2 regions of the Vibrio crassostreae genome follow, and region 1 is predicted to be linked to the other one. Evidence: riboswitches for the same ligand, from Rfam matches in the RefSeq annotation. Region 1 holds a riboswitch; the other holds the start of a gene.

Evidence for each region. A riboswitch is a leader RNA that binds a small molecule or an ion and turns the genes downstream of it on or off. The one in region 1 is predicted to bind thiamine pyrophosphate.
Region 2: another riboswitch for thiamine pyrophosphate. It lies ahead of thiD (bifunctional hydroxymethylpyrimidine kinase/phosphomethylpyrimidine kinase); the one in region 1 lies ahead of thiC (phosphomethylpyrimidine synthase ThiC).

The regions. Positions count from the first base shown of each region.
Region 1 covers NZ_AP025476.1:3,408,045-3,415,570, reverse strand. The annotation lists gene OC193_RS15415 (multicopper oxidase family protein) at 1-1,319, shown strand, start outside; gene crcB (fluoride efflux transporter CrcB) at 1,420-1,803, shown strand; TPP riboswitch at 1,866-1,964, shown strand; gene thiC (phosphomethylpyrimidine synthase ThiC) at 2,094-4,043, shown strand; gene OC193_RS15400 (thiamine phosphate synthase) at 4,043-5,335, shown strand; gene OC193_RS15395 (HesA/MoeB/ThiF family protein) at 5,325-6,107, shown strand; gene thiS (sulfur carrier protein ThiS) at 6,104-6,313, shown strand; gene OC193_RS15385 (thiazole synthase) at 6,316-7,080, shown strand; gene thiH (2-iminoacetate synthase ThiH) at 7,088-7,526, shown strand, end outside.
Region 2 covers NZ_AP025477.1:1,056,523-1,064,048, reverse strand. The annotation lists gene OC193_RS20565 (YdcF family protein) at 1-1,085, shown strand, start outside; gene OC193_RS20560 (DUF2999 family protein) at 1,193-1,444, shown strand; gene OC193_RS20555 (DUF4382 domain-containing protein) at 1,866-2,891, shown strand; gene OC193_RS20550 (helix-turn-helix domain-containing protein) at 3,065-3,793, shown strand; gene OC193_RS20545 (DMT family transporter) at 3,879-4,796, shown strand; TPP riboswitch at 4,942-5,053, shown strand; gene thiD (bifunctional hydroxymethylpyrimidine kinase/phosphomethylpyrimidine kinase) at 5,150-6,043, shown strand; gene OC193_RS20535 (ABC transporter ATP-binding protein) at 6,033-6,791, shown strand; gene OC193_RS20530 (ABC transporter permease) at 6,784-7,526, shown strand, end outside.

The sequences.
Region 1 (7,526 bases):
CAGCTTGCTCAATGAAGCGGTCTGTTGATGAGCAAGGAAAGTTCGTTTATGACTTAACAGCTGAGCCTTCAACCGCTGAGTTGGTGAAGGGATTTAGTACTAATGTTTTAGCCTTTAATGGACAGACTCCAGCGCCGATTATTCGCTGTCGACAAGGCGAAAAGGTAACGATTCGATTTACCAACAAGCTATTAGAACCGACCACAATTCATTGGCATGGCCTGAGAATTCCGATTGAAATGGACGGGGTTCCTTTCTTAAGTCAGCCTCCGATTATGCCCGGTGAAACGTTTGTCTATGAGTTCACGCCACCAGATGCGGGTACATTCTGGTATCACCCACACATGAACAGTGTTAAGCAACTTGGTATGGGCTTGGTCGGGCTTATTATTGTCGAAGAGAGTGCGGCAGTTCAGTTCGATGAAGAGCATGCTCTGATGCTTAAACATTGGCATATCGACAAACAAGGTCAGTGGAAAGACTTGATGATCCCTCGCCTCAGCGCTCGTATGGGCACGCCAGGAGAGTGGAGTAGCGTTAATGGAGTACATGAACCTATCTATAAATTGAAGCAGCATGCAACGACTCGGCTGCGTATCGCTAATGTTGATAACACGATTACCTATCCTATAGCCATTGAGGGGGCTGAAGCATGGGTCATTGCTATTGATGGTAACCCTGTAAAGACACCTTATAAGCTGACTCAACACAAGATTGGCCCAGGTATGCGTGTCGATCTCGGGCTGATTGCTCCCAAGGCGGGGGAGCGAGTGAGTGTCCTTCAAATGAAAGGGCGTTTTCCTTTTTCCTTGTGTGAGTTTGAGGCTGTTGATTCAACGTTAATCGAAGGCCAAACACTTCCTTTATTGCCCCTCAATCCTGTGCCTAACTTAAATCTCGCTAATGCAGAAGAAATCGATTTTGTGTTTGAGTGGGAAGGGGCGGTATCACCGGTATCTAAAGATGGGAAGTCGATGCCTAAGTTTTGGCTTACGAATAAACGTGCGTGGGAGGGAATGAGTAAAGACAGTGTTCCAGACCCGTTGGCGACTTTGGAGTTAGGTAAAACTTATATATTCGACCTCAAGAACGTCACTCAGTACCATCACCCAATTCATATTCATGGTCATACATTCACTGTATTGGAACTTGATGGTAAAAAAATAGAAGAGCCCTTCCATACCGATACTGTGTTACTTGGAAAAAACGGCCGTGCTAAAGCTGCATTTGTTGCAGACAACCCAGGACGTTGGATGTACCACTGTCATGTCATTGAGCACATGAAAACGGGACTAATGGGATATATTGAAGTTAAGTGACACCTGTAACGTTTAATTTTTGCGCATGCATTCTAAGTTTCTACCCTCGCTTTTATCGGCGGTAAAGCTAGAATATAGGGACTGTTATTTGGGAGGATTCATGGGTCAGTTATCTATTTTAGGTTTTATTGCCATTGGTGGCGCATTCGGTGCTTGTTCGCGCTATTTGATTTCAGAGTTATGTGTGGTGATGCTCGGGCGTGGTTTTCCTTATGGTACGCTAACCGTTAACGTGATCGGCTCTTTGATTATGGGCTTGCTCATTGCCGCATTCGAGAATGAGATGATTGCGACGGAGCCATGGAGACAGATCATTGGCCTCGGTTTCCTTGGAGCATTGACTACGTTCTCTACATTTTCGATGGATAACGTGCTTCTTATGCAGCAGGGCGCTTTCTTTAAGATGGGGCTCAATGTGCTGCTCAACGTGGTTCTCAGTATCTCAGCTGCATGGATCGGCTTCCAACTTTTGATAAAGTCTTAAAACTTTCTTACGATTTGTTAACAACTCGGCTTGGTTTATCCAAGCCGTTTTTATATACTCGATCGAACTTGTCGGAGTGCCATATGGCTGAGACCGTTAACTCGGGATCCGTTGAACCTGATCAGGCTAGTACCTGCGAAGGGAACAAGAGTAGATATCTAACTAGAATCCTTCTAGAGATCTATCTCCAGATCACAACTGTATTTCTTACCGTGATCCCTCTTGTAGCATCTAATCCGTCAAGCATTTTTATCCCTATAAATAATGGCTAAAAGCCAAGGAAAAATGCTATGTCGAGTCGTAAACAAGCAAGACTGGAAGCGAAGAATTTCATCGATTCTTTATCCGTACAACCTTATCCAAATTCAAAAAAAGCTTACATACAAGGTTCTCGAGAGGATATTCAAGTTCCTGTACGAGAAATTTCACTCGCAGATAGCCTTGTTGGTGGTACCAAAAAAGAGCCTGTATTCGAACCTAATGAGCCTATTCATGTCTACGACACCTCCGGTGTTTATACCGATCCTACGCATGAAATAGACCTTTATAGCGGCCTTCCTAAGTTGCGAGAGCAATGGATTGAAGAGCGTGGTGATACGGAATTGCTTGATGATGTAAGCTCTGTTTACACCAAAGAACGTTTAGAAGATGAAACCCTAGACGACCTTCGTTACGGAAACCTGCCTCGAATTCGTCGCGCTACTGGCGACCAATGTGTTACTCAGCTGCACTATGCTCGTCAGGGTATTATCACACCTGAAATGGAGTACATTGCCATACGTGAGAACATGGGACGTCAGAAGTTCGCTGATGAGCAGCTTAACCATCAACACCCTGGCCATAACTTTGGTGCAAACCTGCCGAAAGAAATCACTCCTGAGTTCGTGCGTAAAGAGGTTGCTGAAGGTCGAGCTATTATCCCTTCAAACATCAACCACCCAGAATCAGAACCGATGATTATTGGTCGAAACTTCTTAGTGAAAGTGAACGCCAATATCGGTAACTCTTCAGTAAGCTCTTCAATTGAAGAAGAAGTTGAGAAGTTAGTATGGTCAACCCGCTGGGGCGGCGATACCGTAATGGACCTCTCTACTGGCCGTAATATCCACGAGACTCGCGAATGGATCCTGCGTAACAGCCCAGTGCCAATTGGTACGGTTCCTATGTATCAGGCGCTTGAGAAAGTGAATGGCGTAGCCGAAGACCTTAACTGGGAAGTGATGCGCGATACCTTGATTGAACAAGCAGAGCAGGGCGTTGATTACTTCACTATCCATGCAGGTTTACTGCTTCGTTACGTACCTATGACGGCTAAACGTGTGACTGGTATTGTCTCTCGTGGTGGATCTATTATCGCGAAATGGTGTCTTGCACATCATCAAGAAAGCTTCTTATACACACACTTCCGCGAGATCTGTGAGATCTGTGCGAAGTATGATGTCGCTCTGTCACTGGGTGACGGCCTACGTCCAGGCTCTATTGCAGATGCCAACGATGAGGCTCAATTCTCGGAGTTACGTACTCTAGGTGAGTTAACCAAAGTAGCTTGGGAATACGACGTTCAGGTGATCATTGAAGGCCCTGGACATGTACCTATGCATCTTATCAAAGAGAACATGGACGAGCAGTTGGAGCACTGCCATGAAGCGCCTTTCTATACATTAGGCCCGCTGACTACAGATATCGCACCGGGTTATGACCACATTACCTCTGGAATTGGCGCGGCGATGATTGGTTGGTACGGTTGTGCGATGCTTTGTTATGTAACGCCTAAAGAGCATTTGGGCTTACCCAATAAAGAAGATGTTAAGACTGGCTTGATTACTTACAAGCTGGCAGCACATGCTGCAGACTTGGCAAAAGGGCACCCGGGCGCACAAATCCGAGATAATGCATTATCTAAAGCTCGTTTTGAATTCCGCTGGGAAGACCAATTTAATCTAGCTTTAGACCCAGAAACAGCACGTTCTTTCCACGATGAAACCCTGCCACAAGAGTCGGGCAAGGTTGCTCACTTCTGCTCTATGTGTGGACCTAAGTTCTGCTCGATGAAGATTTCTCAAGAAGTTCGAGAGTATGCGAAAGACACAGAACAAGTAGCCGCAGATCAGGCTATAGAGATTAAGATGCTAGATAACCCGTTGGAGGGAATGCGTCAAAAATCACAAGAGTTCCGTGATACTGGCTCTGAACTTTATCACCCTGCTGTAGGCGCAAAAGAAGCTCAATTAGAGGAATAATGACAGTGAAGATTCTCATCCCATCTCAATACATCGAGTTAACGGGGGAGGTTCAAAACTGTCTATTGGTTGCTAAACGACAAGGTTTAGCAACTGATGCAGTTGAGTTGGGTGTAAGCCCAACTCGATACTTCTCTATCGTTGATGCTCAACAGGCACTATCTATTGGCTTTGCTCATGATGTTGATTCATTGGCGGAGTGTCAGTTAGCGCAACTGAAGCATGTTGTTGATTACAGTAATTCAGTCGCGTTAACCGATGTTTGTGCTGCTTTGACTCAAGCTTCGAACACAGTCTATATCGGAGTCTCCGATGATTCAGCTGTACTGGATATCTGGTCACACTTAGATGCTAATCGCGTTATCAAGAGTGACACTACAGCTCATCAAGAATTAGATAGTCGTGGCCACTTTGCTTGGTTACTTACTTTATTGGCGTTGGAATTTCCATTGGAAGACGCGCTGGTTTTAGCTCGCGCTGCATCGAATGTTTCACGTGGAACATGGCCTGCACATTATCGAGATTTTCCTATCCCTATCCTTGAAGACGAGCGACTGAATATCAGCGTTGGTTGGGCCAACCAAGGGACATCACTTTCTTTCCCTGAGTTAACAAAGAATAGCCTCGGCTTATACCCGGTTGTTGATGACGTTGAGTGGATAGAAAGGTTGCTTAAACTTGGGACTAACACTGTCCAACTGCGTATTAAGAACCCTCAACAAGCCGACTTAGAGCAACAAGTCGCACGATCGATCGAACTTGGTCGAGAACATAACGCTCAGGTTTTTATTAATGATTACTGGCAGCTTGCACTTAAGCACGGTGCTTTTGGTGTGCACCTTGGGCAAGAGGATATTGAAGAATCAAACCTTTCCCAACTGAGCCAAGCGGGTATTAAGATCGGTCTATCGACTCATGGTTATTATGAGTTGCTGCGCATCGTCCAAATCAATCCAAGCTACATTGCACTAGGCCATATATTTCCGACCACAACGAAACAGATGCCATCGAAGCCTCAAGGTTTGGTGCGTTTATCTCTGTACCAACAGCTAATTGATACCATCCCATACACAGAAGAACTTACTGGTTATCCGACGGTTGCTATTGGTGGTATTGACCAATCGACAGCTGCGCAGGTTTGGGATTGTGGTGTATCGAGCTTAGCGGTTGTACGTGCGATTACATTAGCGAAAGAACTACAAGAAGTGATCGAGTTCTTCGATGATCTGATGGCTCCTAGGTCTTTAATGACGAGTAAAGAGGTTATGAGGGAGCCTAGCTATGTTGAGTGACTTTGAGTTCATTCGTTACCAACGACAAATTGCATTACCTGAGGTTGGTGAGCAAGGGCAACGAAACCTGTTAAACAGCCATGTTTTGGTGATTGGTTGCGGCGGTTTGGGTAATGCCGCTGTTCTTTATCTTGTAGCTTCTGGTGTGGGAAGAATTGTGTTGGTCGATGATGATTGTGTTGATTCGTCCAACCTACAGAGACAGGTAGCGTTCAAGGAGAGCCAATTAGGTTCACCTAAGGTCGAAGCACTTAAACAACAACTGAATGAACTCAATGACCGCAGCCAAGTAAGAACCATCAATCAACGAATGAGTGAAAGCCAACTTGAATTAGAAGTCATGTTGGCTGATCTCGTGTTGGATTGTACTGATAATTTCGCGTCACGCCAGCAGGTTAACCGAGCTTGCTTCAAAGCTAATACACCTTTGATTTCGGGTTCTGCAATCGGATGGAAAGGTCAATTTATTGTCTTTGATTATCAGAACCAGAAAGGGTGCTATCACTGCCTTTTCCCGTTTGAGCACCACCCACAAACAACGCGTTGTAGTGATAGCGGCATCATTGGTCCAGTGGTCGGTACTATAGGTAACCTTCAAGCGCTTGCTGCTATTCAGCGTATTAGCGGTGGCGAGTTTAAAGTCGTAACGCATCAGCTAAAGCTGTTCGATGGCCAGACCATGAACTGGCAAAACCTAATGGTCACTCAAGATAGCGAATGTCCGGTTTGCAACACAACGGCGATCCAACACCTACAAGAAGAAGCACAATGAGCCACATAACTATTTCTATAAACGAGCAACCAGAGCAGGTTGCGCAATCGTCGTCTCTTTCAGACATCATCCAAGTACTATCGCTACCTGATTTGGGTTGTGTATTTGCTATCAATAATGCGGTTGTACCACGCAGTCAATGGCAACAAACCATCGTCAACGAAGGCGATTCCATCTCTCTTTTCCAAGCTATTGCAGGGGGCTAACCATGTTAACCATCGCAGATAAAACGTTTCAATCACGTCTGTTCACTGGAACCGGCAAGTTCGCAAACAAACATTTGATGGCGAGTGCTATCGAAGCGTCAGGTTCTCAACTGGCAACCATGGCACTGAAGAGAGTCGATATTCGTTCTGAGCAAGATGATATTTTGCAGCCAATTATTGATGCTGGCGTTAATCTACTTCCGAATACCTCTGGTGCGAAGAACGCGAAGGATGCAATTTTTGCAGCACACTTGGCTCGCGAAGCACTAGGTACTAATTGGCTAAAGCTTGAGATTCATCCGGATCCAAAGTACTTGATGCCAGACCCAATCGAGACACTTAACGCTGCTGAGCAACTAGTGAAAGATGGCTTTGTTGTCTTGCCTTATTGCCACGCGGACCCTGTATTGTGCAAGCGCTTAGAAGAAGTAGGCTGCGCAGCTGTGATGCCACTCGGTGCACCAATTGGTTCGAATAAGGGAATTGCTTCAGCGGACTTCCTAGAGATCATTATCGACCAAGCGAACGTTCCTGTGATTGTTGATGCTGGCATTGGTGCTCCATCACATGCTGCACGTGCAATGGAAATGGGTGCAGATGCTGTGTTAGTGAATACGGCGATTGCTGCTTCTCAACAGCCTGTTGAAATGGCGATTGCCTTCAAGTTGGCAGTTGAAGCGGGTCGTATGGCTTACCTTGCTGGTCTCGCTGGTCAGGTATCTCACGCGGTTGCTTCCAGTCCGCTAACTTCATTCCTAGACGAGTAGTATTGCCATGACGTTTGTTGATCGATTTAAACAGCTCAACTGGGATGACATTGGTATGTCCATCTTCAGTAAAACGGCGGCGGATGTTGAACGTGCTCTGAGTAAACCCAAACGTGACTTAGAAGATTTTAAGGCTTTGATCTCTCCGGCGGCTGAACCTTACTTAGAGCAGATGGCACAACAATCGTTGGCGTTAACGCGTAAGCGATTTGGTAATACGATGTCGCTGTATATTCCTTTGTACTTATCGAACTTGTGTGCGAATGCGTGTACCTACTGTGGCTTCTCAATGGAGAACCGTATCAAGCGTCGTACATTAACTTTGGATGAAATTGATGCCGAGAGCGCGGCCATCAAAAAGATGAAGTTCGATAGTGTATTGTTGGTGACCGGTGAGCATGAAACCAAGGTTGGAATGAAATACTTCCGTGAGGTGCTACCGAATA
Region 2 (7,526 bases), on a different replicon from region 1:
TTATCGCCCTCGCTCTTGGTGGCATGCTCGCTTTTGGCGCAACTCCATTTTCTTTTGCTGCTAACGATGGCGCAGTACAGGCTTCTGCGGATTACGCGCAGTTGGTGACTAAGCGACAAGTTGTCGACCAATTACTTCTTGATGCGTTGCAGGCGTTTAAGTCTCCGGCAAGAATTTCACACGCGGGCTTCACGGCCAAAATGCCAAGCAACATGGAAATTGTGACTAACCGATTGTTAGAAGCGTACCAGCTAGAACCTTACCGTACTGATTTGTTGATCTCGGCGGCGAATGCTCAGATCTACAACAAGAACGCAGAGCGCGCGATTGAGTTATTTGAACAAGCGTTGACGGTTGCACCAGACGATGTCGATCTTCATGCTTACCTTGCGGTTTGGCAGCGTTTTGAAGGCAATGAAAGTGAATCCAACAAGCACATGGAGAAGCTAGAGAGCCTGAATAAAGGTAAGGCAGAAGATATTAAACGCATTTTTGCTACGGTCGACCGCGTGTTAGAAACACCGTTGAAAGAGTCTGCGGATAAGGGGCTGTTGAGCGACCACGGTGCCATAGTCACTTTGGGCTACGCACTTAACCCTGATGGTTCTATGCATCAAATCTTGATCGAACGTCTTGAGACAACGTTGGCGATGTCTAAAGCGAACCCAGATGCGATGATCGTGTTAACGGGTGGCGTGCCGAAGAACCATAAGACTGAAGGCAAGTTAATGGCGGATTGGCTTATCTCAAAAGGGGTAAGTAAAGATCGCGTCATTGAAGAGAACTACGCGACCAGCACGGTAGGCAATGCCTTATTCAGTAGCTATGCGCTTGCTCGTCATGATATTAAGCATGCGACCATTATCAGCTCGGCAAGCCATGTTCGTCGTGGTCAAACTCTGTTTGAAATCGCGAGCTGGCAAACGGGGCCTCAAGGCATCACCTTTGATACGGTTTCTTACCCAGACAAGCCGCTCGCAGATCTTAAGAAGGCGAGCAGTGGTGAGCTGTTAGGTATCTACCGCGACGCTCTTAGAACGTATGGTATGTGGAGTTACCGCTCTTACCCATTAGAGTCTCGCTAGGCTTAGGGTTATTTCATAGTAGGCAAAGTATAAGTTGCTAGTACAATCGAGCACAGCTAGATGGTATGCTGTGCTCCTACTTAATTTAGTGTTTCAAAGGCAAAAAAATGAACCCGATTTTAGCAATGTTGAAAGAGAACAATATTAGCGACGAGCAGATCAGCGAGCTATTCAAGACGTTGACCGAGAACCCTCTTGCAGCAATGGCGACGATCAGCCAACTTGGTTTACCTCAAGACAAACTTCAAATGCTGATGGGTCAGGTAATGCAAAACCCTGCGCTAATCAAAGAAGCAGTTGAAGAGCTTGGCCTAGATTTTTCTAAGGTTGAAGCGGCTAAAGAGCAACTTCAAAAATAAGTGAGTTTGAATGAGCTGATATCGTCTTAGCTTATTCGCATTCAATGAAAAGGTCGTTTAAGTTCAGCAATAGGCTGTCTTGACGGCCTTTTTTGATCTTGGTAGTAGTTTGGGGCTTTGGTTGAGTTGCTTTCAATTATCTTATCTGACTCCATACACACCGACTATTTCAACACAATTGACAGCAATCTTGCCAAATATGTGCGACTACTGACAATTTACTTACTAGACTTAATTAACCTATGTGCGACCTGATATGTGCATCTTGATGAGCAGAGTTTTTGGATGAAGAAAGCCTTAAGTAATAGGGCTAACCGATTTTGGCCATAAGCGCGGTTTATCTATGAGCCACATTAAGGAAATGAATAAGAGGGCAACAAACTAAGCCCTTTATTGAGCAGTGATTTATAGGAAGCTAGTTATGAAGTATTTAAAGGAAACCGCTTTAGCGAGCCTTGTGCTGGCTGGGCTTGTTGGTTGTGGTGGTGATTCAGGTTCATCAAGCAGCACGACACCCATTACCTTAAGCGTGAGTGATGCGCCCATTGATGATGTTAAAGACGTCACCGTGACATTCAGTAAGGTCGCTTTACTTCCTCAAGGGGGAGGTTCGCCAATGATATATGATGTGTATAAAACGGACGAAAACGGCGATTACGTTGATGAAAATGGCGATCCTTTGCCAGATGGTGAGGATCCGATTCCATTAAGTGTGAATTTGCTGGATTACCAAGGCAGCGATGCACTTCCTTTGATTGAAAATGAGGTCATTCCGGTAGGCAGCTATAAGTTGTGTGTGTTTGCCAATGATGGCGATCATCCAACAGATCCATCTTACGTGATAGAAAACGATGATACGACCCGTGAGTTAACGGTGAAAGGTGAAGGCGCGTGTCCGCAAGGTGTGGGAAAAGAAGATAAAGCTGGCGTACTTTACTTTAATAACTCATTTAATGTGAACGAACAGAGTAACGACTTTGTTGTCGAGTTCGATCTTCGACGCGGCCTAAAGAACAGTTCGACTTACCCTGATTACACTATTCAAAGAACGTCTGTAAGCCTTATCAATACGGTTGAGACGGGAAATATTGAAGGCACTGTTGCTCTTTCTACTTATGACACTTGTAACGGTGGTGATAATACATTTGTTCAGTCGATCTACTTGTATGAAGGTAATGTTGAACAAGCTGACATGGCTCCAATTGGCGGCAGTGATGAAGTGAAACCGGTAACTTCAGCGTCAGTGACAATGAATGAAGCACAGACGAACTATGAGTTCTCACTGGGCTTCATTGACCCAGGTACTTACTCATTGGGTTATACCTGTACTGCGCAACATGACAGTGGTGAAGATAATGCTGATCCGGTTGCTGATGGTTTTGAAATCTATGATGTTCAAAACGGCGTGCAAGTAACGGTTGGTCAAGATAGCCAAGTGTCATTCTAAGCTTGATGTGAATGACGATTTTTAATAAAAACGGTCTCTTATTTAGAGGCCGTTTTTGATCATGTCACCTAGCTCGCATGAATTTGATGAGTATTGAGTGTGACTCTAGGGAAGTGATAATGTAACGTTGTGTCTCTTACTTTAACCTAGCGAAATGTACTCCGGCGTTGCTCATGAAATCTAGCTTAAGCATTCGATCTTACACCAAGCAATTTAATACCCATGCTCATGATGACCATCATCAACTGGTATTGCCGATCCAAGGGAGTATCAACCTTGAGATGGTTGGATATGTCGGCAAAGTGGCCGTAGGTGAATGCGTGGTGATTCCGGTAACCACAGCGCATGCCTTTAAGGCGGATGAAGCAGCACGGTTTATTGTCGCAGATATGGCAGAGTTACCGCAGCACTTGTTAGAGCATGAGCTCTCGGTTTTCACGATAACACCACCTTTGATGAGCTTCTTACTGTTCGTTGAGAAGCAGCTGGAATATCAAGTAGACAGTGGCATTGAATCGTCTATCTTGGATGTGTTTTCACTGCTTTTAGAACAACAAGAAGTAAGCAAGAGCATCGACCCTCGAATTCGTGCGGTACAAAGGCTGATAGCGGATAATTACACACAACCGTTATCCATATCACAACTTGCAGAAACGGCCTGTTTGAGTCCCACTCAATTTAAAAAACGCTTCAAAGAATGCCTGGGTATCAGTGCGCTTAAATACATCACTCGATATCGTATGGAGAAAGCTCAAGCCTTGTTAACCCACACAGATTTACCTGTTCAATTGATCGCTGAAAATGTGGGATATAGTGATGTTTCTGCTTTCAGTCGCCGCTTCTCTCAGCACTTTGGGATGTCTCCAAGGGCGTTTTTAGGCTCAATGAAAGACAGTCTTTAGAAACAACAATAGCGTCCTTTCGGCAAACTAACTTTTATCAATCTTCATTATTATCTATTTCACAACTGAAAATTGGGTAATAGAAATGAATCTTGCCATCAATCGCGTCAACGAATTCCAAACGGGCACTTTATCCATCTTGTTTGCTTCCATTTTATGGGGCACGACAGGCACCGCCGCAAGTTTTGCGCCTGATCTAAGCCCATTAGCGATTGGTGCTTTCTCTATGGGTGTCGGCGGCCTAATGCAAGCGGGCTTGGCGTATCGAAAGATTTTATCTTCACTTGATAAGCTTTTGCTCAACAAAAAGCTGTTAGCGGCGAGTGCACTGGCTTTAGCGATCTATCCTTTGGCTTTCTACTCTTCGATGAAATTATCGGGTGTCGCAATAGGCACGGTGGTGTCGATTGCTACCGCACCTTTCTTTTCTGCGCTGCTAGAGTGTCTGATTAGCAAAAACAATAATATCAACAAACGTTGGCTCACTAGCTTTGCGATTGGTGTCGTGGGTATTGGGTTGTTGGTATTTTCAGAATCATCATCGGAGAGTGACTCTGGCGACGACCTGAAGCTTTTGGGGATTGGATTAGGTTTGGTGGCAGGCCTGTGCTATGCCATTTATTCTTGGGCGACAAAGGCACTGATCGATAAAGGGATTAAGTCACAAGCGGCGATGGGCAGTATTTTTGGCCTCGGTGCGATGCTGTTGTTGCCAACGCTCTGGTTTACAGGGAATAACCTGTTCGCATCGAATACCAATATATTGGTCGTGAGTTACTTGGCGTTAATTCCTCAATGCATGGGTTATATCGCCTTCAGTTTTGGCCTGCGACATGTCACCGCGAGCAGTGCCAACTTGATTACCTTGCTTGAACCAGTTGTTGCCGCGGTACTTGCCGTGTGTATTGTTGGAGAGTTGATTCCATCGGCAGGATGGTTAGGTATGTTCCTGATTGTGCTGTGCTTGTTTATCCAGTCACAACCAACTCAAGAGCAGCGCTAAGCATTTGTCTAATCGCTAGTCTAAGCACTTGTTTAGGCACTTGTTTCAGAGTGAGTGAAGAAAGCTAAATTGAATTTTATTCATGCGTGAATCTTATAAATGAATAAAATCAGTATCTCAGTTGTGAGAGTGCTGTTACTATCGCTATCAATAGTCGGGGGGCATATACCTTATTTGGTGTTTGCTGAGATCGTTAATCGAGACCCGTTGAACCTGATTCAGTTAATACTGGCGTAGGGAACTATAAGCACTCGATCTACGTCTGCACCCATGAAAGCTTTCATGAGCCTAATGCGACTTCTCCTTCGATCAGTGTTCGTTCTCCTACGTCTTGTAAGATAGTAGGAGCGACAATGACACACAGTTCTATTTCAAAAGACTTAACTCCAAAAGCCTCAACATTACAGCACTCTGCTGATGGTTTGATTCGCACGAATACTCCGATTGTTTTGACGATCGCTGGATCTGACAGCGGCGGTGGTGCAGGGATCCAAGCTGATATCAAAGCCATGTCTGCAACGGGTAGTTTCGCTTGTTCGGTGATTACCGCTATTACATCTCAGAACACACAAGGCGTGTCAGCCATTTTTCCAATCCCACTTGAGCATGTCGCTAGCCAACTAGACGCAGTATTTACCGATTTGAATATCGTGGCAGTAAAAGTCGGTATGTTGGCGGATTCGCAAATCATTAAAGTCGTTGCGGACAAAATTAAGCAATACCAGCCTAAGCACTTAGTGATTGATCCTGTAATGGTTGCAACCAGTGGTGACCTTCTTTTAGAAAACGCTGCCATTACTACGCTAAAGCAAGAGCTGATTCCGTTGGCAGATATCATTACCCCGAACTTGCCAGAAGGCGCAGCACTTACGGGTAAACCGGTACCTGAAAGCGAAGCTGAAATGCAGGATATGATTGAAGACCTGCGCGCTTTAGGTGCTAAAGCGATACTGCTAAAAGGCGGTCACTTGGAGAAAGATGAAAACAGTAACGACTTACTGATTCTACCAACCACATCTGCTGTGATTAGCGCGAAGCGTTTTCCGACCAAAAACACCCATGGCACGGGTTGTACGCTCTCTTCTGCCATTGCTTCTTTCTTAGCGCAAGGCAACACGCTTCCAGAGGCTGTCGACCTAGGAAAACAATACATTTCTCGCGCGATTGCTCATGCTGATGAGTTGCAAGTCGGTCAAGGTCATGGCCCTGTCAATCACTTCTTCGCTGGACATGGCAATGTCCGTTAATACGGTTGGTGTTCAACTCAGCAATGCCTCCTTACGCTATAACGACAGTGAGCACGCGACCTTGTCTGGGTTGTCGCTTAGCTTAAACGCAGGTAAGTGGACGGTATTGTTGGGTCGAAGTGGCTGCGGAAAAACCACGGTATTGCGTTATCTGGCAGGCTTACTGGACGATAGGGTGGAGTGGCAGGGCACATTGGCAACGTCTGATGAATTACCTTTAACGGATCGCATCGCTTACATGGCGCAGCAAGATTTGTTACTGCCGTGGCTATCGGTCATCGACAATGTTTGCCTGAGTCATCGTTTTCAAAATCCAGCTTCTGACAAAGCACTGCAAACCAATCAAGCACTCGAGTTGCTCGCTGCGGTTGGTTTGGCTGATTATGCGAATGCGATGCCGGATCAGTTGTCTGGTGGTATGCGTCAACGTGTTGCTTTGGCTCGCACCTTAATGCAAGACAAACCAGTGGTGCTGATGGATGAGCCGTTCTCTGCGCTGGATGCGGTAACGAGACACAAGTTACAGACCTTAGCGTGTGAACTGTTAAGGGATAAAACCGTTGTCCTGATCACCCATGATCCACAAGAAGCGGTGCGTTTGGCGGATAACTTGTATGTGTTGCAAGGCACACCGGCGAGTGCTCACTCTTTATCTGTGCCTCACACGTCAACGCCACGAGTGCTCGATGGTGAGTGTGCCGAGTTGCAACAGGCGATCTTAGACCAGTTGGAGCGTGATTATGAATGATCTAACGCGAAGCGAAGCTGTGACTCGTTCAACTAACGCGCAGGCTAGCACAACATATCCTCGCCAAATGAACCCTGTTATGCGTTTGGTCATCAGCAGTGCTGTGATTCTTGGTTTGTGGCAAATGGTGGTGGTTATCTTTGAGATGCCAAGCTTCATTCTGCCGGCTCCCGCAGAAGTCTTCCTCAAGCTGATTGAACGCTACGATGTGTTGCTCAAACACACTTGGGTGACTGCGCAAGAGATCTTACTTGGGCTATTGCTAGGTTTGTCTATGGGGCTGTTTTTCGCCTTGCAGATGTTGATGTTTGATCCATTGAAACGTTGGCTATTGCCTATCTTAATTGCTAGCCAAGCGATCCCCGTGTTTGCGATTGCTCCAGTATTGATGCTGTGGCTTGGCTATGGCATCGCGTCAAAAGTGGTGATGGCGGCGATCATTATCTTCTTCCCTGTGACGACCTGTTGTTACGACGGCTTGCGTAATACACCGACAGGCTATCTCGATCTTGCTAAGACGATGGGTGCATCGAAATGGCAATTGTTGCGTTATATCCAACTGCCTGCTGCATTGCCAACACTGGCGTCTGGTATTCGTGTGGCTGTGGTGATTGCCCCAATTGGCGCGGTTGTCGGTGAGTGGGTGGGTTCAAGTGAAGGGCTGGGTTACCTAATGCTGCAAGCCAACGCACGCATGATCATTGATGAGATGTTTGCTGCCTTATTCATCTTGGC